DNA from 3 places in the Alteromonas sp. BL110 genome. Region 1 is predicted to be linked to each of the others. Evidence: predicted binding sites of a transcription regulator. Region 1 holds the regulator's gene; each other region holds the start of a gene.
What was found. The regulator FNR, encoded in region 1, switches genes on or off when oxygen is low (the NO sensors DNR and NnrR bind a similar motif). The targets are predictions, from matches to a motif close to TTGATCTAGATCAA.
Positions count from the first base shown of each region.

Region 2: D1814_RS07435 (OmpW/AlkL family protein) is a predicted target of FNR. The motif match lies at 3,569-3,582, and genes of this name have one in related genera.
Region 3: D1814_RS09890 (GbsR/MarR family transcriptional regulator) is a predicted target of FNR. The motif match lies at 4,440-4,453, and genes of this name have one in related genera.

Region 1 covers NZ_CP031967.1:3,929,258-3,936,496, reverse strand. Annotated here, with positions in the region: gene D1814_RS17180 (FixH family protein) at 14-493, shown strand; gene D1814_RS17175 (heavy metal translocating P-type ATPase) at 493-2,925, shown strand; gene ccoS (cbb3-type cytochrome oxidase assembly protein CcoS) at 2,927-3,157, shown strand; gene D1814_RS17165 (sulfite exporter TauE/SafE family protein) at 3,144-3,803, shown strand; gene fnr (fumarate/nitrate reduction transcriptional regulator Fnr) at 3,849-4,589, shown strand; gene uspE (universal stress protein UspE) at 4,861-5,784, shown strand; gene ttcA (tRNA 2-thiocytidine(32) synthetase TtcA) at 6,019-6,972, shown strand; gene D1814_RS17145 (patatin-like phospholipase family protein) at 6,973-7,239, shown strand, end outside.
Region 2 covers NZ_CP031967.1:1,706,386-1,713,624, reverse strand. Annotated here, with positions in the region: gene dprA (DNA-processing protein DprA) at 1-761, shown strand, start outside; gene D1814_RS07455 (DUF494 family protein) at 763-1,239, shown strand; gene D1814_RS07450 (DNA topoisomerase family protein) at 1,327-1,869, shown strand; gene D1814_RS07445 (Sua5/YciO/YrdC/YwlC family protein) at 1,927-2,532, shown strand; gene hemF (oxygen-dependent coproporphyrinogen oxidase) at 2,529-3,461, shown strand; gene D1814_RS07435 (OmpW/AlkL family protein) at 3,696-4,370, shown strand; gene D1814_RS07430 (group II truncated hemoglobin) at 4,486-4,917, opposite strand; gene aroE (shikimate dehydrogenase) at 4,916-5,755, shown strand; gene D1814_RS07420 (gamma carbonic anhydrase family protein) at 5,752-6,294, opposite strand; gene D1814_RS07415 (glycosyltransferase family 2 protein) at 6,321-7,139, opposite strand.
Region 3 covers NZ_CP031967.1:2,255,275-2,262,513, forward strand. Annotated here, with positions in the region: gene D1814_RS09870 (hypothetical protein) at 1-242, shown strand, start outside; gene D1814_RS09875 (Lrp/AsnC family transcriptional regulator) at 359-841, shown strand; gene D1814_RS19425 (hypothetical protein) at 885-1,049, opposite strand; gene D1814_RS09880 (cytochrome d ubiquinol oxidase subunit II) at 1,438-2,445, opposite strand; gene D1814_RS09885 (cytochrome ubiquinol oxidase subunit I) at 2,458-3,831, opposite strand; gene D1814_RS09890 (GbsR/MarR family transcriptional regulator) at 3,843-4,400, opposite strand; gene D1814_RS09900 (tandem-95 repeat protein) at 4,862-7,239, shown strand, end outside.

The DNA of each region.
Region 1 (7,239 bases):
AGTAAATAATTAAATGAATAGACCCTGGTATAAAGAGTTCTGGCCCTGGTTTTTAATTGCCGTTCCTATCATTACCCTTATTATGGGTGGCGTATTGTTAAACCTTGCTATTTCTACTGAGGATAGCCTTGTTGTAGACGATTATTACAAAGAAGGCAAAGCAATTAACGCCCGTTTGGACAAGGAAGCCATAGCCCGGCGCATGAATATCACCACAGACTTGACCATTGAAGATGGTAGCATAGCGCTGCAATTCCATTCGGGTATCCCACAAGAAGGTAACGCAGTTAAGTTAAGTTTCTATCACGTCACGCTAGAAGAGCGTGACGTCAGCGTTTTACTAAGTCGCGATGCGAATGGGATTTATCGCGGTTTTGTCGAAGAAGACTTAGATGGTAAATGGCGCATATCGCTCACGCCAATCGATGATAGCTGGAAAATTCAAAACACGGTCTATCTGCCCCACTCTGGCAAAATGAAATTCAATCCATAATGGCCAAGCACGACTGTTACCATTGCGGTTTGCCAGTGGCAGATTCCGACGATGGCAAATTTACTACTGTTATTTTAGGGCAACAGCGGGATATGTGTTGCCCAGGGTGTTTAGCGGTAGCTGAAGCTATTGTTAGTAATGGTCTTGAAGACTATTATCAGTTTAGAACCGAACCTGCCCAAAAATCAGATGATAGCATTCTAGAAACACTCGACAAGCTCAAAGTGTATGACGACCCTTCCCTTCAAGAAGAGTTCGTGTTTGAAGAAGGCCAAGATAAGCAAATTCAGCTGACCCTTGAGGGTATCACATGCGCTGCGTGTGGCTGGCTGATTGAAAAGCAATTATCGAAAGTTGAAGGCATTAAGCAAGTAGCTGTAAATGTACAAGAGCGCAGAGCACTGGTTACCTGGTCACCGTCTCAAATTAAGCTCAGCCAAATTCTGTCTACGCTGAAACGCATTGGCTATATTGGCTCACCATTTCATCCTGATGAGCACGAAGCTAGTTACAAGCGCGAACAAAAGACCTTTTTGAAAAAGCTGGGGCTTGCAGGCATTATGACCATGCAGGTTATGATGTTAATGACCGGTCTTTATTTTGACTGGTTTGGCGCTATTGAATTAGAGACTCGACAATATTTTTACTGGGTTGCTCTTACACTGACTACACCGGTTGTGCTGTATTCTGGTAGCACCTTTTACGTGGGTGCAGCTAAAGCACTTAGCGCGAAAACGGTTAACATGGATGTGCCGGTTACACTGGCAATATTTGGCACTTACATCGCCGGTATTCGCTCTACCATGCTAGAGCAAGGCGAAGTGTATTTCGAATCCATCTGTATGTTCATTTTTCTGCTGTTACTTAGCCGATTCTTAGAACACCGTAGTCGACACAGAGCCGCGCAGATTTCTGCGAATATGATGCAGTATGTGCCTGTGTCAGCGACTAAATTAATGTCAGATGGTAGCGTTGTTGAATGTCTAGCAAAGCAGTTAAAGATAGACGATGTAGTGCTTGTTAAGCCTGGTGAGACTATCCCCATTGATGGGCTGGTTACAGAAGGGAACGCTGCGGTTGATGAGTCTATGCTTACCGGTGAATTTAACCCAGTTCGTAAATCAAGCAACAGCGCTGTTTACGGGGGTACCGTATGTCAGGACGGTAGCCTCACCATTATAGTTACGCAAACTCTTAAAAATGCGTTGGTAAATCAGATTGTTAGGCTTCAAGCAAGCGCGATGGCAAGTAAACCGAAAGCCGCACAGATAGCCGATAATTTCTCTCGATATTTTGTCTCGGCGGTACTGCTTATTTCAGCGGTAACCTACGCCTTTTGGGCCTTTAACGGCAGTAATGATGCATTTTGGATCACCATTTCAGTGCTGGTAGCTACTTGCCCTTGCGCCCTAGGATTAGCCACGCCATCAGCGCTTACTTGCGCTATGGCGAAATTAAACAGGCAAGGTATTTTGCTAAAGCGTGCCGACGCCTTAGAGCAAATAACTGATATTGACACCATCGCGCTAGATAAAACCGGTACGCTTACACAAGGTAAGTTCACTATATCAAACGCCTGGTATGCTGATGGTGTCGATAGTGATAGCGCGCTATCCATCGCCCGCTCGCTGGAATCTCGTTCTGAGCACCCTATTGCTAAAGCCTTTAGCGATAATAAAGCCCTTAGCGATAATAAAGCGTTAAGCAGCAGCACTATCCACAAAGTCTCTAATTTTACGGTCACACCAGGTGGCGGAATTAGCGGTGAAATTAATGACACGCTTTTTTCCATGGGCTCTGCAGCATTCAGCGTTCACGAATCACAGTTAAAAGTCATCGATGAATTTCCTTCAGCTAACGTGTTTCTTACTGTCAAAGGCCGTATTATGGCGGCATTTGAAGTTCGAGACTCACTGCGTGACGATACCCAAGAAACCCTCGATATATTGGCAAAAAGTCATACTCTTGCAGTATTAAGCGGTGATACACAGCCAAATGTGAATTCTCTTACCGCGTCTTTACCAATTTCCACTGCGAAAGGTGGACTTACACCAGAGCAAAAATACGAAGCAGTTCAAGCTATGCAGCAATCAGGCTCAAAGGTAATGATGATGGGGGATGGCATCAATGACGCACCTGTTCTAGCCAGTGCTGATGTAGCAATAGCAGTAGGTAATGCCACTGATGTTGCAAAAACTGCCGCTGACGTGATTTTGCTAGGCGACCAATTACTCTCAGTACCTGAACTTATTCGCACATCACATCAAGTGAAGCAAAAAATAAGACAAAATATTGGTTGGTCGGTAGGTTACAACGTTTTGATCTTACCTTTCGCTGTATCAGGCCTACTTTCGCCGTGGATGGCGGTTGTTGGCATGTCATTAAGCAGTATCATAGTAGTGACAAACTCTACGCGACTTTTAGGCAAATAGCATGAGCATTATTTACGTTTTAATACCAATCGCGATCATCATAGTGGCTGTGGCAATCGTGATATTCTTCTGGGCGGTTAAAACCAATCAGTTTGAAGACTTAGACCGTCAGGGCTACAGCATACTATTTGATGATGATCTTCCGCCTGAGGAGAAAAAGCTCGCTGAGCAACGCAAACAACTTCAGGAAACTAAAGCAGAGAAAAACCAAGGGCAGCATGGAGGGGATTAATTACTTCTCGGCCTTTCTTATCGGCTTAGCTGGCGGTGTTCATTGTGTGGGCATGTGCGGTGGTATAGTAGCGGCGCTGAGAATGGTCTCACCAAAAGGTGCATCAGCAGTACCTTACACCCTCGCCTATAACATGGGGCGCATAGCTAGCTACACCATTGCTGGCGCTTTAACCGGGGCACTTGGAAAAATTGCAGCAGACTATATCCCTCTTGCCAACTATGCCCTTTCCCTTCTAAGTGGAATTATGTTGCTTTTACTGGCCTGCTATTTAGGCAAATGGTGGACGGGTCTAACGGTATTGGAAAGCGCAGGAAAAGGTTTATTCTCCAAACTACAGCCGTTATCTAAACGTTTTTTACCGTTCAAAACACCGCTTAGTGCTATACCCTACGGGTTTATCTGGGGGTGGCTGCCGTGTGGATTAGTGTATTCAACACTGACTTGGTCTTTAGCGGCGGGGAATGCGCTACAAGGCGCTGCTATTATGTTTTTCTTCGGTTTAGGCACCCTGCCTACTCTCCTCGCTGCAAGCGCAGGTAGTCATTACATTACCCGTAGTTTTCAGCACAATCGCGTTAGACAAATCATCGCAGTAATGATGGCCATATATGCAGCCTATCTTATTCATGGCGCAATAGTTTAAAAATGGGTGTATCATAATTGCGTAATCTTCAAAAGAGCATGCATTATGAGCAAAGGAAGCCAATTTTCTATTCACTGTCAAAACTGTAGCTTCAGTCACTTATGTTTACCGGTGGCACTGAACAAAACAGAAATTGAGTCTCTTGACGATATAATTGAGCGCAAAAAACCGCTCCATAAAGGCGATACGCTCATTCAAACTGGCGATAAATTTCGTTCACTTTTCGCTGTAAGAACGGGCTCTTTCAAATCATTTGTAACCAACCAAGAGGGTGAAGAGCAAATCACCGGCTTCCACTTCCCGGGTGATATTATTGGGTTCGATGCCTTACGGGAAAATAAACACCAAAGCTACACCTCTGCGCTAGAAACAGCCATGGTATGTGAACTGCCTTACGACACCCTCGATGAAATGTCGGTGCAATTCCCTAAGTTACGCCATCAAATAATGAGCTTTATGAGCGCGGAAATAAAACAAGATCACGACATGATTATGCTTTTAAACAAGCGTACCGCAGAAGAGCGTTTACTTTATTTTATATCGCATCTTTCCCAGCGCTTTGAAGAGCGCGGCTTCTCGCACAGGGAATTTCACCTGACTATGACCCGTAACGAAATCGGCAACTATTTAGGGTTAACGATAGAAACCATTAGTCGTCTATTGAGCCGTTTTCAGAAGGAAAACATTATAAAAGTAGACGGTAAGCTTATTTCTGTTTTGGATTTTGATCGGTTAAATACCAAGCTAGAGGCGTTAAATGGACCTAGCGTGGTCTGTAACGGCTAATTTTTCGTGTGTTACCTTAAGCGCGCGGAACGTGCGCTTTTGCTTAACACTCGTTCATCTCATATCGCTAACTTTTACCTTATATCTCACTGAACGCGCTCAGCTTTCGTTTTAATTCCTGAACTTTTCATTTACGTTTAACACTCTTGATCCAAAACAACTCACGTTTTTCAAAATGTCGTTTATAGTTAATATAAATGGTTTATATAAACTGTTTTGAAACAATTTCGATGTCGACAGCCATACAAAGCTTTGTAGTTGAGGAGACGTTATGATTGAGTGTAAACGAATTCTTGCCGTAGTGGATGCGGAACGCGATAACCAGCCTGCCCTAAGCCGTGCCTATGAACTTGCGTCAAAAACGGGCGCCACGGTTACTGCTATGATGGTGGTATTTGATCTGTCTTACGATATGACAACCATGCTTAGCCCCGACGAACGTGAATCAATGCGCGATGCCGTTACAAAAGAGCACGCCAAATGGCTTTCTGCCCAACTAAAAGAACAAGGCTTTTCAGAGACCGATATTGTAGTTGAGTGGAACAACCGTGCTTATGAGTCGATTATTTATTTCGCCCTTAACAACCAAATCGACTTAGTAGTAAAAGCCACTAAAAAACATGACGACCTTGCCTCGGTGATCTTTACCCCTACGGACTGGCACTTAATGCGCAAGTGTCCGCGCCCCGTTCTACTCGTTAAAGAACATGACTGGCCAGAAGGCGGTGAAATCATTGCTGCAGTGAACGTAGGAAGCGAAGATGATGAACACGCTGTACTAAACGACAAGCTTACATTAATCGCGAATGACTATGCCTCTTTGCTGAAAGGTAACGTTAATTTAGTCAACAGCTACCCTTCAACACCACTCAACATTGCCATCGAAGTGCCGGAGTTTGACCCTGACACGTATCACGATGCGGTAAAAAACCATCATATGAAGGAAATGCGTAGTCACGCACTCAAATACGGTATTCCAGATAATAAATGTGTGGTGAAAGAAGGCTTACCTGAAAAAGTTATCCCACAAGTAGCAAAAACACTCGATGCAGAGTTAGTTGTAATAGGTACCGTGGGACGGGTGGGTATTTCAGCAGCGCTTATTGGCAATACTGCCGAACACGTTATCGATGAACTGAATTGTGACGTATTAGCAATTAAGCCCGATGGATTTGAATCACCGATAACCGTGTAGTTAACTACTTAGTTGCGCTAAAATACCAAGACACTCGGTGGCAACAAATAGCGAGTCGGCGCTTGGCGTTTTTCATAAAAAAAAGTGCGCATTTAGCGGTTAATTACGCGAATTAGTCACACACGCTTAAATCAGTACTTAACGCTTCTCGATAAATTTAACTACACAGCGATAGTCTCGAAAAGGCGCTTTAATGTATAATGGCGTCTTTATCACAAACCAAGCTAGTTAATTATGAGTTTAGGCACAAGCAGTGCTGACGCGCCGACGTTAAACGCCGCGCAAAGTAAGCAAAAGTACAACTTCAACAAACTTCAGAAACGACTTCGCCGCAACGTGGGTAAGGCCATTGGCGATTTCGGTATGATTGAAAACAACGACAAGGTCATGGTGTGTTTATCTGGCGGTAAAGACAGCTATACCATGCTTGATATTCTATTGTTTTTAAAGAAGATTGCGCCTATTCATTTTGATATTGTTGCGGTAAATCTTGACCAAAAGCAACCTGGTTTTCCCGAACATATCTTACCCGAGTACTTAGACAGCATTGGCGTTGACTACAAGATTGTAGAAGAAGACACCTACTCTATTGTTAAAGACAAAATTCCTGAAGGGAAAACGACCTGTTCGCTTTGCTCTCGTTTGCGTCGTGGTATTTTATACCGCACAGCGAAAGAGTTAGGCGCGACTAAAATTGCTTTAGGACACCATCGTGACGACATGTTAGAAACTTTCTTTCTGAACATGTTTCACGGTGGTAAGCTGAAATCTATGCCACCAAAACTGGTCAGCGATAACGGTGAACATATTGTTATTCGCCCACTTGCGTACTGCAGCGAAAAAGACATTGTGAAATATTCACAAGCCGCTGAGTTCCCAATAATTCCGTGTAACCTTTGTGGTTCACAGGAAAATCTACAGCGCCAGAATATCAAAGCAATGCTTCAAGACTGGAACCGCCGTTTCCCAGGTCGTATTGAATCAATGTTCCGTGCGCTTCAAAACGTGGCCCCTTCACACCTTGTAGACAGCAACCTTTATGACTTTAAGTCTATTGCCACCCAAGACGGCCCCGTTGCAGATGGTGATATCGGATTTGATGAACCTTCTTTTACTACAGAAAATAGTGCAGATCTTAACGATGAAGATAACGCTATCGAGGTAGTAAATATTATGGAACCAAAGTAAATGAAAATTGGACTTGCGTTAGGTGCCGGTGCCGCAAGGGGCTGGACGCACATTGGTATAATTGAAGCATTAGAAAAGCTTGGCGTTAAGATTGACGTTGTCGCTGGTTGCTCCATTGGTGCTTATGTTGGCGCTGCCTACGCAAGTGGCAGATTAGAGGGTTTAAAAGAGTGGGCCTGTTCACTTAGTGACTGGCAGGTACTTGCGCTTATGGGCGTTGGATTAAGACGCGGCGGTATTGCCAGCGGACAAAAGGTTTTCGACAAA
Region 2 (7,239 bases), 2.2 Mb from region 1:
TTGCCATTGTCGGCAGCAGAAGGGCCAGCATTCAGGGTAAACGTATCGCCAGTGAATTTGCATTAGGGTTGTCTAATAATGGGGTTGCAGTAACAAGTGGCCTTGCTATGGGCATTGATAGTGCCGCGCATCACGGCGCTTTGTCTGGTAATACAGGAACAGTTGCGGTAATGGGGACGGGGCCTGAAAACGTCTACCCTGCTAAGAACCGTAATCTCTACGAATCGATTAATAATAACAAGGGCATTACCGTCACAGAGTTCTTTCCTGGGCAGGGGCCTAAACCTTGGCACTTTCCTAGGCGAAATAGAATTATCGCAGCGTTATCGCTTGGAACCTTAGTGGTAGAGGCAAAAATTAAGAGTGGCACCTTGATAACTGCGAATTTGGCCGCAGATATGGGGCGAGAAGTATTCGCTGTGCCTGGTAGTATCTTTCACGCGTACTCTGAAGGCTGCCATTGGTTAATCCAACAGGGCGCCAAATTAGTAACTAATATTAACGATATTCTTGATGAAATTGGTCTTCAGCCTGGACAACTGGGCTTGGATGTAAATGAGCAAGACGAAAAAAGTGCAGCGAATAGCTTGGCAACCGATCAATTATTAGCTAGTGTGGATTATGATATCACCGCTATTGATGTTATAGCTCAGCGCAATGCCTTATCAGTATCGCAAGCAATGGCATCATTATTAGAATATGAGTTGCGTGGTTTAGTAGCCGCTGTCCCTGGTGGTTACGTTAAATTGAGGGGAAAATAATATGTTCGATATCCTCATGTATCTGTTTGAAAACTTCATTCACAGTGAAACGGAAATTCGTGTTGATCAAGACGAGCTAACGGAAGAGCTTGTGCGCGCAGGTTTCCATCACGATGAGATTTATAAAGCCCTCGCATGGTTGGAAAAGCTAGCGGCTCTGCAAGAAACGGATATAAAACCGTATTTTTGCAAAGGGATTAGCACTAGCTTAAGCCGTATTTACACGCACGAAGAACAGATGCGTCTAGATGTGGAATGTCGTGGTTTTCTTATGTTCTTAGAACAGGTCAATGTATTAGATGCGTCTACACGTGAAATGGTGATAGACCGCGTTATGGAAATTGATTCCAGCGAATTCTGTCTAGAAGACCTTAAGTGGGTTGTGCTAATGGTACTGTTTAATGTACCGGGTAAAGAAAAAGCCTATGCGCAAATGGAAGATCTTTTGTTCGAAGAGCCAGATGGTGTTCTGCATTAATGCAGGCTTGCCCACTGCTCTTTACATCTATACTTAACTAAATGCGCTGTGCAACAGCAGCGCGTTTAAGGCTTTTACGTCCACAACATGTCTAAAATAGACCATTCACTTTTTTCTGCACACGAGCACGCTCTTGATGATAACTTCGGAGATTGCCCTGAGTGTGGCAAACCTCTTCATATAAAGAACAGTAAATCAGGCCCTTTTATCGGGTGTACCGGTTATCCTGAATGTAACTTTAGTAAGCCACTTCACGATAAACAAACCACAATACTTAAAATCTTAGATGGTATTGCCTGCCCCGAATGCGCTTCTGATTTAGCAATTAAAAAGGGGCGGTTTGGCATGTTCATCGGCTGTACCAATTTTCCTTCATGCCATCACATAGAGCCTATTAAAGAAAAAGAAGACACCTTGGTAGATTGCCCTAAATGTAGGAAAGGGCATTTGATCTCACGTACTAACAAATACGGCAAGCAGTTTTTCGCGTGTAACCATTATCCACAATGTCGATATGTGCTAAATTTCACGCCGGTAAATGAAAGCTGCCCAGACTGTGGTTGGGGAGTATTGATAGACAAAAAGGGGCAATTACAGTGTCCTCAGCCTACTTGTGGCTTTAAAAAGTAACTATATGATTAACTAAACGAACAACTAAACCAAGAACTATACAAAGAGATCAAAACCATGTCTGATACCCAAAATGGGAACGTAAATACGTTTACACCCGTTGAGGCTAATTCATCTGAAGTAGACCCTGATGTTGCCGCTTTTAAAGCGGGAAGTTTAATCGTTTATCCAACCGAAGCGGTGATGGGTATCGGGTGTGACCCAGACAACGAAGCAGCGGTAAATGCGCTGTTAGCGTTAAAACAACGACCAGTAGAAAAGGGCGTTATTTTAATAGCTGCCAATTACAGTCAGCTATTGCCCTATGTCAACGACAATGCCATACGACCACACCGACGTACCGATATTTTCTCAAGCTGGCCTGGCCCTAACACCTGGCTATTACCTAAGTCATCATCGGCGCCCGTTTGGTTAACCGGCAAACATAGTAAAATAGCAGTACGCGTAACTAATCATCCAGTTGTAGTAGAGCTTTGCAACAAGTTAGGGAAGCCTCTCGTTTCTACAAGCGCTAACCTAACCGGTCAACCGCCAGCCACCACCACCGAAGAAGCAAAAGCCGTATTCGCTGACTCTGTTTTCTACGTTGACGGTGTAGTGGGCGGTGCAACTAAACCCAGTACTATTCGCGATGGTGACACAGCAGAGGTAATAAGAGCATGACATCAGCAGAATTACTGGACGGTAAAAATGCCGCTGAAATAATAGAACAAGTAAAAAGCTATCTATTAGGGTTGCAGGACACAATCTGTCAAACCCTTGAGCTCGCCGATGGTAAAGGTCAGTTTGTTGAGGACAGCTGGCAGCGCGAAGAAGGCGGCGGTGGACGCTCTCGCGTATTAAAAAACGGCGCGGTGATTGAGCAAGGCGGTGTTAACTTTTCTCACGTTTTTGGCAGCCAAATGCCTGCATCAGCAACGGCAAATCGTCCTGAACTTGCGGGAAGAAACTTTCAGGCCATGGGCGTATCACTTGTTATTCACCCACATAACCCGTATATCCCAACCTCACACGCTAATGTTCGCTTTTTTATTGCGGAAAAAGCAGGCGAAGCTCCTATCTGGTGGTTTGGCGGTGGTTTTGACCTAACGCCGTTTTATCCGTTTAAGGATGACGTTGTGCATTGGCATGACACTGCTAAGAAATTGTGTAAGCCGTTTGGCGATGAGGTATACCCTAAGTATAAAAAGTGGTGTGATGACTACTTTTATTTAAAACATCGCAATGAAACTCGCGGCGTGGGTGGGTTGTTCTTCGATGACCTGAATGAGTGGGGCTTTGAACAGTCATTTGCGTTTATGCAGGCGGTAGGCAATGGATTTATCGATGCTTACGTTCCTATTGTTGAACGCCGCAAGCAAACCGATTTTGGTGAAAGAGAGCGAGATTTTCAGCTATATCGCCGAGGCCGCTACGTTGAGTTTAATCTAGTGTTCGACCGGGGTACCTTGTTCGGATTGCAAACCGGTGGGCGCACAGAGTCTATTTTAATGTCGATGCCGCCACTAGCCCGCTGGGAGTATTGCTATACGCCCGCACCGGGTAGCGCAGAGGCTAAGCTGACAGATTGGTTAAAACCTACCGATTGGTGATTAATTGGTAAATGGGGCAGCCCTTAAATTCTAAAACTTACCGCCTATAACAGCACTAATCTTGAATGACTGAAAAAGGCCGCATTAACGTTAATGCGGCCTTTTTTTTGATCTACATCAAGGTCGAATATCATCAGTGTTTCAGTGCGTTATCGAGCTTGCGCTGGATCAATGTTTCTTTTAAATAAGGGCGTAAAGTAGCGCCATCTTAGTTAAACACAAAAGAGATACATCATGCGCACACACACTTTATCTGCACTTTGTCTTACACTGGCTGCACTTTCACCTTTAGCTAGCGCTCATCAGCAGGGCGATTGGATAGTCCGTGGCGGCCTGACTACCGTTGCACCAGACGAATCGACGTCTAACATCGTCGCTGGTGGTACTGATCTTGGTGTTGCCCTTAATATCGATAACGATACCCAGCTAGGTTTGAACGTCGCGTATTTTATTACTGATAATATTAATATTGAACTACTTGCCGCAACGCCCTTTAAGCACGACGTTAACTTTTCCGTAGCTGACCCTCTAGGTACAGGAAACCAGCTTGGTGAAGTCACACACCTTCCACCTACACTAACGGCGAACTATTACTTTAACGATACAAGCTCTGCATTTCAGCCGTACATTGGTGCCGGTATCAACTATACCTTTATCTTTGATGAGGAATTTACGGGAGTAAATGAAACTGCGGGCTTAAGCGACCTATCGCTAGATAACTCATTTGGTTTATCAGCTCAAGTCGGTATGGACTATCAAATAGATTCCAAGTGGCATGTAAACGCATCGGTTCGTTACATAGATATTGATACAGAGGCCACCTTTAAAGTGGGCGATGCTGCTGGAAAGGTTAGTAATATTGAAATAGACCCTTGGGTGTACACGATATCGGTAGGTTACACCTTCTAAGGCCTAAACCTAACAGTTGAACCTTTCATAATTGCACTACTTTATACGCCAACAAGAGCGTAGACAGTAATAGGGGATTCGCGCGTTAAAAGGTTAACCCTTTCAACGCGCTTTTTTATTTTGTATTCACCATGTGATTGGCAAGTTGATCGAGTGAATCAATTAATTGTTGGGCTAAAGCGATATCATCAACCGTTTTAAACATAGCTTTGCGCATACAATACATCCACTGGGCCTTTAACTCTGGTGTTACTGTGTAGGGGAGGTGGCGTGCACGCAAACGTGGGTGGCCAAATTGCTTCTGATAATCATCAGGACCACCCAGCCATAAACTCAAATATAAAAAGAATACGTGGCGAATTCTGTTTAATGGCTGAGGGTGAATAGCAAGTAGTTCATTTGCAAGTGGGTCGGTCTCCATAATGTCGTAAAACGTATTTGCTAATTCCCGTACTTTCTCCTCTCCACCTACACGCTCATATGGTGTACTCTGCGAAGCACGACTATCGCTTTTCTTCTTTTTATTAAATAAGTCTCGTATTCCCATGAAAAAATTCGCTGTATTCGGAAATCCTATTGCACAGAGTTTATCACCAACTATTCATCAAATGTTTGCTGATCAAGTTGGAGAAAAGATTTCTTATGAAAAGATACTTGCGCCTGAAGATGGTTTTGTTGAAGCCGCCAAAGCGTTTTTAGCTCAGGAACATGCTGTAGGCTGCAATGTCACCATGCCTTTTAAGCTTGATGCCTTTAACTTAGCAAAGGTAGATGACCAAGCAGCTAAAGATGCACGGGCTGTTAATACTCTAATGAATGGTGACAGTGGTGAGCTATTAGGGTTCAACACAGATGGTGTGGGGTTGGTAAATGATTTACTTAATAGTGGAGTGGAAATTAAGGGCAAACGCGTGTTGCTTATCGGTGCCGGCGGCGCAGCCCGAGGCGTTATTTCTCCGTTGTTAAAAGCGGGTGCTGCTTCACTGACTATTGCGAACAGAACGAAAGCAAAAGCTGAAGAAGTCGCAAGCGCCACGTCTAACGCTAAAGTGCAGGTGGTGTCCCTTGAATATATCGCAACGATAGCACCTCATATTATTATCAATTCCACAGCCGCTAGTTTAAGTAATGAGTTGCCGTGTAGTTTGAATGATGGTGTTTTACAACACTGTGAAGTCGTTTACGACATGGTATATAAAAACTCGCCCACGCGGTTTATGAGAGATGCGGCTGAGTTAGGTGTAAGTACACAGATAGATGGGTTAGGGATGTTGGTTGAACAAGCTGCCGAAGCATTTTATATTTGGACGCAAAAGCGCCCTGATACCTCGGACATTGTGAGACAGGTTCGCGATATCGTTGAGCAAAGTGAGAAGCGAAACTAGTTCGCTTCTTCAAGGTACTCATCTTTCAATACAACATAGTTAACGGCAGACTGTTTCAGGAATGCCATTTCAGCGTCGTTGAGCGGTCTTTTCTTTTGCATGGGGTTCCCAACGTAAAGAAATCCGCTTTCTAATCTTTTGTTTGGCGGTACTAATGTACCTGCACCGATGAACACGTCGTCTTCAACAACAACGCCATCCATTACAATAGCGCCCATACCGACCAGAATACGATTACCCAATTGGCAGCCATGCAGCATACATTTATGCCCGACGGTAACGTCGTCACCAATAATAAGTGGGAACCCATCAGGGTTTTTCTCTGATTTACGGGTAACATGCAAAACACTGCCATCTTGAATATTACTGCGAGCGCCAATACGAATCTTGTTCACGTCACCGCGCGCAGCAACTAATGGCCAAATACTAGCATCATCTTTTAGTACTACATCACCGACAATTCTTGCCGAGTCGTCAATATAGACATTCTTTCCTAAAGTAGGTGAGACACCCTTAAAACTATCAATTGGTTTATGCATTAGAGCAACTCTTGTTTATTACCGTTTTACTGTGATGATTCTTCTATTCCTACGCGTGCCTTTATTACTTTATTCTTTTTAGTATCTTCACGTATTGCTTTGCTTCTCTGTAGCATTTCTGGCGTAACATATCCGCGTTTATGGTCAAGGTGTATACACACTGCGGAATAACGTATGCGTTTAGCTTTTAAGCCATAGTTAACTAATCGATCGCCAAATTCACAATCCTGACCACCATATTGCATGGTTTCCTCAAAACCGTTTACGGCCAGAATGTGCTCTTTGTAACATGAAGCGCTATGTCCATTCCAAGTCGGGCGAGCCGGGCTAATCTTATTTAAAAACTCTGCCCAGGCTCCTCTTGCAGTGAGCTTCATCGTTTTATGCGTCTTTTTTAATCCTTTACTCACTAACCAATCCACATTGAATGCTCGCTGACTTACGATATCCTCACGTGTGATTGCTTTACTTACACTCATGGGTAATTTGAAATACCCACCAGAAAGATAGGTATTTTTCTCTGATAGTCTTAGATGTTGCTCTACAAAGTCGTTTCGAGGAATGCAGTCGCCATCTGTGAAAATTAAGTATTCGCCCTCAGAGGCTACAATAGCTTTATTAAGAATACGGCACTTTTGGAAACCATCGTCTTCTTGCCAAACGTGTTTGATAGGTATATCTGTTTCTTGCTTGAGACGTTGGATAAGTTCTTTGGTGTCTTCACGAGAGCCGTCGTCCGCAATAACAATTTCGAAATTATCTGCGGTTTGTTCGAAGAAACCCCATAGTACTTTCTCTAACCACGCGGGTGAATTATAAGTTGTAAAAATGACGCTCGTTTTCATAATGCGTGATAGACCTCTATATAGTGTAGTTAAGCAATATTGATATTACGTATCCAACTTCCCGCTAACAGATGCTTATATACTGACAAAATTAAAAGCA
Region 3 (7,239 bases), 1.7 Mb from region 1:
TGCAATTTTACACAGAAAAAGCGATGTATGAAGAGTTTGGAGGGCGCGTTATTTTTCGTCAGTCTAACCCGCAAATGCCGATTGACGCTTATAATACACTGTTATCTCGCTATCGCGACGAAAGTAAACTCAACATAATAGATGAGGACTTGCGCGATGCATTTTGGGATGTATTTGCGCCTCCCTTTCAATTCGAAATAGCACCGGAAAATGTCGACTTTAATCAGCCCTGGTGGCTTTAGATGGTGAGTTTAGTTAGTAGCATTTAAAAAAGGCTTTAATTAGCACCCTAAAAAGTAAAGTGCCTGACGAAATTCCTTAAAAAACTAAAAATTTTGAAAAAAGGCAACACCTCACTATGCGTAGTGAAAATACAAGCAGTATAGACACAATCGACAAAGCCATTTTGGCCATTCTTCAGAATAATGCTGATACGCCTGTGGCAGAAATTGCCGAGCAAGTCGGGCTAACAGTAACGCCCTGCTGGCGACGTATTCAAAAGCTAGAAGGAAAGGGTGTAATCTCCAAGCGAGTGGCGTTATTGCAAGCAAAACAGTTAGGCCTTGCAATGACGGTTTTCGTTCAGGTAAAAGCAGGAAGGCATGATGGAAAGTGGCTAGCAAGCTTCGCTAAACACGCGGCGTCTTTTGATGAAGTCGTTGAATGTTATCGCATGTCCGGCGAATACGACTACCTGCTAAAAGTACTTGTTACCGATATGGATTGCTTTGATCATTTTTATAAGCGATTGGTTAACGGTATAGAGTTTTCAGACGTCACGTCAAGCTTTGCAATGGAGCAGATTAAGTACACAACCTCAGTGCCGTTAAACCACGTTTAAAATGCAAAAAAAAATGGGGCCGGTTTGACGGGCCCCATATAAATTAATGATTTTGTTCTTCAACGTGCTGGTCGGCAAATATCTTGGATTTCTTTTTAATTTTACATCCTAAGATACGCTGCGCATTTTTACGGCCGATATAGTGGGCGACTGTATAGGGGTGCGCGCGTTTGAAGAACCGTGAGAACGAATGGAATACATTTTCCATAGTATTGGCTCCTTCTGTAAAAAATTGCCCCAAATAAAATATAGTAATATTACAGTTTGATGTCAACAAAATATTGCCTGAGTTATCGTAGAAATTTCGTTCACATGGTAAGGATAGACTAGCGGGCGCTGATCATCCTCTATTCATTGGTATACATTGGTTGCTTGAACGGATCATATTTTGATCGCAGATTTTCAGATTGAGCCAATGAGCAACTAATAATAGTCGCCGCAAATGCCGCATGACAGGAAGGGAGTCGGAGACAGCAAAAACTCGCAACGTATAGGGTTAAGTATAGCGCTGAATAGAAAGTGAACACCACTGACTTTCAATGATGTTCACTATTGTTTTGAGTAATTGGGATCTACTGCGATCCCATCAATGTGTGTTAGTAGTAAGACAGCTTTTCCGATTTGCCGGAGAAAATCTTATATACCATGGCCGTATAGGCCAAAATAATAGGAACAACAATAACTACGCCAACTAGCAAGAAACGCAGAGAGTTAGCGTCGCTGAGCGCATCCATCACCGTCATTTGCCCAGGTATAATAAACGGGTAGTAGCTAATGCCAAATGCGGTAAAGCAAAGTAAAAATATAAGTAAGGCAATAAAGAACGGGAGCCATTCGCCTTTACCTTGCGCGCTAGGCAGTTTCTTGAGCAACACACCACACAATGCTAAAAGGGCGAAACAAGCTACGGGTATTGCGAATAGCACATAGCCCCAAGGTGCTGATAGCCATAAATCTCGCACATCGTCGTGTAAGGTTAGGTTTGCGATACTTACTGCAGTAATCCCCACAGCCAGCACAATCAAACCTCGGCGTGCCCAGTAATACGCTTTTTGTTGAAGCTCACCTTCGCCTTTAAGTATTAACCAGCACGAGCCAATAAATGCATAGGCTGCCGTAACACCAAATGCCGCAAGTAGTGCAAAGCCTTGCGCCCAAATATCAGTTCGAAGCCCCGTAACGTATATGCCCAACATGTAACCCTGAGCAAGTGTGGTTAAAAGCGAACCGTATTTGAATACCAAATCCCACTTACGCTTTTTCACCTGCACAACTTTGGCGCGAAAGTCGAACGCTACGCCGCGCAGAATAAGCCCCAACAACATAAAAGTTGCAGGCAAGTACAGGGTCTGCAAAAACTCACTATGAGCTTCAGGAAAAGCAATGAGCAGCAAACCTATAGCGAGCACAAGCCAAGTCTCATTTGCATCCCAGTATGGGCCGATAGAGGCTATCATGTCGTCGCGGAAAGCCTCTGTTCTTGGCGGAATAAGTACACCTACGCCTAAATCATAACCATCTAAAATGGCGTACAACAATACAGATAAACCGAGTAAACCCACATAAATATTTCCAAGCATTTCTGCTGATATATTTTCAAACATAATTTGCTCTCCCTATACCGTGCTTGGGTCAGGTTCAGAAGGTTGCATCTTTGCCTTCGCCACTTCCCGCTCTTCCGTTGTTATTTCTTCAATTTCAACTGCTCGTCTGCACATCAACATCAGTGTTCCCATGTATGCGATTAGAAGGACAGTGTAAATTACAAGGTAAAGCGTGAACGACAGAGCAATATTAGCCGGAGGCAACTGCGTAACCGCATCCACGGTTCGTAATACACCACTTACCAAATAAGGCTGCCGACCTATTTCTGTAACGTACCAGCCTGCTAACGTTGCTATCCAGCCACTAAATGCCATACCTGCAAAGGTGCGTTTCAGCCACACAGGAAATTCTTTCTTGCGAATAAGGTAAAGACTGCCAAGCCACGAAACGGCCAGCATTAGCATACCCATACCCACCATGACTCTGAAGCCGAAGAACACAGGAGCAACGGGCGGATGCTCTCCTTCAAACTCATTGAGTCCTTTTATTTCGCCCTTAAGCTCGTGTGTAAGAATTAAACTCGCCCCATAAGGAATAGGAATTTCAAAGTGGTTCTCTTTGCTTTCTTCGTCTGGAATTGCAAAAAGCAATAAAGGTGCACCTTCAGTGGTTTCCCATAGCCCTTCCATCGCCGCCACTTTTTGAGGTTGATGCTCAAGGGTATTTAAACCGTGCATGTCTCCAGCAAAAATCTGCAAAGGGATAAGCACTGCCGCCGTATAGGTGGCTGTTTTAAGCGCTAATTTTGGGGCGAGTTTATCGTCACCTTTCAACATGCGGTACGCCGAAAGCCCAGCAATGAGGAAACTGGCTGTTAGACCAGACGCTAACATCATGTGTACAAAGCGATAGGGGAAAGACGGGTTAAAAATAATCTCTTTCCAGTTTGTGGCATACACCACGCCGTCTACCACTTCAAAGCCTTGTGGGGTTTGCATCCAGCTATTAAGCGCTAATATCCAAAATGCAGAGGTTGTGGTGCCAAGGGCAACAATAAGGGTAGATGCTGTGTGCAGCCAGTTAGGAACACGGCGTATGCCGAATAACATGATGCCTAAGAATGTAGCTTCCAAGAAGAAAGCAGTAAGTACTTCGTAGCCTAAAAGCGGGCCAGCTACGTTTCCGACTTTCTCCATAAACCCTGGCCAGTTGGTACCAAATTGAAATGACATGGTAACGCCGCTTACCACACCTAAGGCAAAGCTGAGGGCAAAAACACGTACCCAAAAACGATACATGCGCATCCACACTGGGTGACCTGAGATGTTAGAGCGCAGTTTAAAATAGAATAGAAACCAGCCCATCGCCATAGTGATGGTTGGAAACAAAATATGGAAACTAATATTTAACGCAAATTGTAAACGAGACAGCAAGAATGCATCCACAGAGAGCCCCCTTAGTTAACGCTGTTTTTTCCCGGAAGTAGCTTGTCCTTAAGCTCAAGCATACGGCCCACGCCAGAACCTAACTTCATTAACGTGTTTAACTTTTCAGGCCCAAGATTCTGAAGCTCTTCAGACCATGCCGTAATTGATTCGAGTAAATCGTGAATTTCGTTCAGTTTATGTTGAGCATTTGCCTCCTTTTCATTAGCGGGTGCATCGAGAAGTAAATCCCGAAGTAGGCTCATGGTTGGGTCTATCTCACGCTTTCTGCGCTCTTCAAATACCCGATTTGCCAGCGTCCAAATATCACCGGCAGGAATAAAGAACTCTTTTCTCTCACCAGGAACATGGTGTTGTCTAACTAAGCGCCATGACTGAAGCTCTTTTAAGCCCATACTCGTGTTGCCTCTGGAGATATTGAGCGCATCGGCAATCTCTTGTGCCGAAATAGGCTCTTCGTTCAAAACAATAAGTGCAAGAATTTGCCCTACTGTCCGATTAAAACCCCAGCGACTTCCCATTTCGCCAAAGTGCATGACCGCAGATGTAATTAAAGGCGTCATTTTCATTTTTATTTTCCAGAAGTTTCAGAAATTACTGAAAGTTTATTGTGTGAGGTCAATAAATACAAGTTTTATTCATGTTATGAGCCGTATAAAACGAAAATTTAATGTTTATACAAATGCCTAATTTAACCAAAATAATTATTAAAAAAGCTCTTCAGGGCGACATGAGACGGGCGATTCCAAATTTAAATAGGGAGTTACCCCTAGAGTTTTTCCTTATCCTTATGTCTAGTTTTCTTACTAAATCTATCGTTGTAATGTCCACGAATTCATACGCTAACTTATTAATAAGTAATAAATATTAGCTTTAAGTTATTTAATTTTATTGTTTGATTTGTTGGCGAAAGCGACATTCTTGAACTAACGTTCACAGTCTTGTCGAGTGTTTTTGTTAAAGAGCTTTCTCAACATAGACCATGGAAGAGAGCTACCTCTCGAATTAATATACGCGCTAAAGGAAAGACATGATCCGCACATTGTCCAAAGCCATCATCGGTACTTCATTGCTCTTAGGCGCATTACAAAGTGCACAAGCAGCAACCCCCGTCATTTCCAACTCAGCGCCACAAAGTGCGTTTATTGGGGAGTCATTTTGTTATGACGTTCCTTTTAACAACACAGGAACTACCGGGTATGGCCCTTATCTGCGCGTTATTCATGATGCCGACTTAACATTCAACGGGGCAACATTTATTGGAAGTAACAGTGATACGGTTAATGTAGGCACTTTCGACACTGTAGCGAACAACAATGAGCTTGAAGATCCTATCATCGCTCAAACCGTTAGCGGAACGGAAGGGTTCAGCTTTTCAACGGTAGATATTCCGGTGGGCTCGGTTGTAGCCAACGGCCCTGATTTGACAACTAATGTGTGTTTCACTATCGACAGCAATGCAACGCCTGCGGAAGCGTTTGTTATTGAAGTTACTCCCGTATATGAGTTTGGCGACACGGCAACAGGTGACAATGGTCCAATAGTAGGCACAACGCAAAGCGCGTCGGTTGAGGCGGCACTTTACCAAATAACAACGCAAAGCTCGGCTGCGGAAAACGAGCTTGCTGCGGGTCCAAGTTTTTCGGCAACCGTCACCCATACGGTTGATGTAGCAAACGGTCCAACAATTGATGACTTACAGTTTACCGATAATTTAAACAGCGCTGTTCAATACAGTGCTCAAGCTACAATTAGTGGTGGAACAGGGTGTGCTATAGGTAGTGAGCCTTCTACGTCAAACCCTGGTGGTACTTTAGATGTGTCTTGTACTTCAGCTACGGGTACAAGTAGCGAAAATGATGTGCGCGTTAGCTACCCCATGCATTTTATTAATGTACTAGATGCGCAGCAGTGTAGTGTTTCAAGTATCGAGCATCCGTTAGTTTTTAATGCTGACTATAACGGTAATGGTCTTACCCAAGTTTCTAGCAGTGATACGGTTGCGGCAAAACATGTAGCAATACAGCAAGGCGTTAGCGCTAATCAATCAAGCCCTGGCAATACGCTTACCGTTACTAACTCTATTCAAATCTCTGACTATATATCGGTAGATTCTTTAATTCTTAACGACACCATAGCCGATGGCGTGGATTTTTCATCCAATATCACCGTCAGCTATGGTGGAAACACGTTTAATATAACAAGACCTGCTTCAAGTACTGATGCCAGTCAAAATGAAACGATAACCTACAACGTAACCGACGTAACAAGCACGCTTTCAGGTGGAAGCGTGTTAACGGTGTCTTATACCGTAGATATACAGCAAAATTACGTTGGTGGTTATACTGGGGTTGATAGCGGTGCCCCAGTCGTCGCTAACGATTCACTGTCATTTTCGCAAAGCGCGCAGTACAACGTAGAGAGTGGTGCTGCGAGCTGCTCAGAAGGCTCTAGTGATTCAGTATCTATCGAAGGAATAACAACAACTAAATTCCTCGTAAATTCTGACAATAACACGACTACAGAAGTTCTTGAGTACGCACCGGGTGAAAGCGTTATCTATCGTTTGCGCATGGATATTCCTTCTGGTGATACTAACGACATTGTATTTGTAGATTTTCTTCCTTTGCCCGTTTTCTTAATCCCAGAAACGACTGTCGATACAAATCCAAATATTGCGAGCAACACCAGCTTTTCTTATACCACTGAAAATACGGTAACAACGCTCACACCTACAATCACGGTATCATCTGCTGAAAACAGCGTAACGTTAGACTGGGGCAGTATTTCGACAACCCAAGCTGAAGTACTAGAAGTTGATTTTACCGTTGAGGTTACCGACGAGCCTTACGCCGACGGTCTAAGGTTAGCTAACTTGTTCCAAGGAACATCAACCAATACACCAGACGCTGTTAGTGCCGATCTTAAATCTGCAGAGATAATAGTTCGTGCGCCAGAATTAACTGTTTCACTTGCCACTTCTGCAGGAAACGTAGATGCCGGTGATACCGTTCAATACACATTAACGATAACAAACGAAGGTGGTGCTACATCATTTAAAACTACCGCCAGTGTGCCTTTAATTTCTGGCGTAGCTTCGCAAAGTCTTGTTTCTGCAACGCTTAATGGGAATAGCACAACGTTAGGTGACGGCTCCTTATCTGCGGGCACCTACAGTGTAGAAAACCTATCCGCAGGTGATGTGTATGTACTTACCTTCACTCAAGATATTGCCCAAACTGCAGAGCCTAATGACGTCATTACGTCTGAAGCGACAATAAACTGGGCATCGGCTTCAGAGCAAACTGAAACCTTTGACCCACAAACAGATGACGCTTCTGTTACCGTTTCTGATATTGCTATTGCGTCAACCATAGTAAGTCCTACAGGTAATGTTGTGGTTGGTGA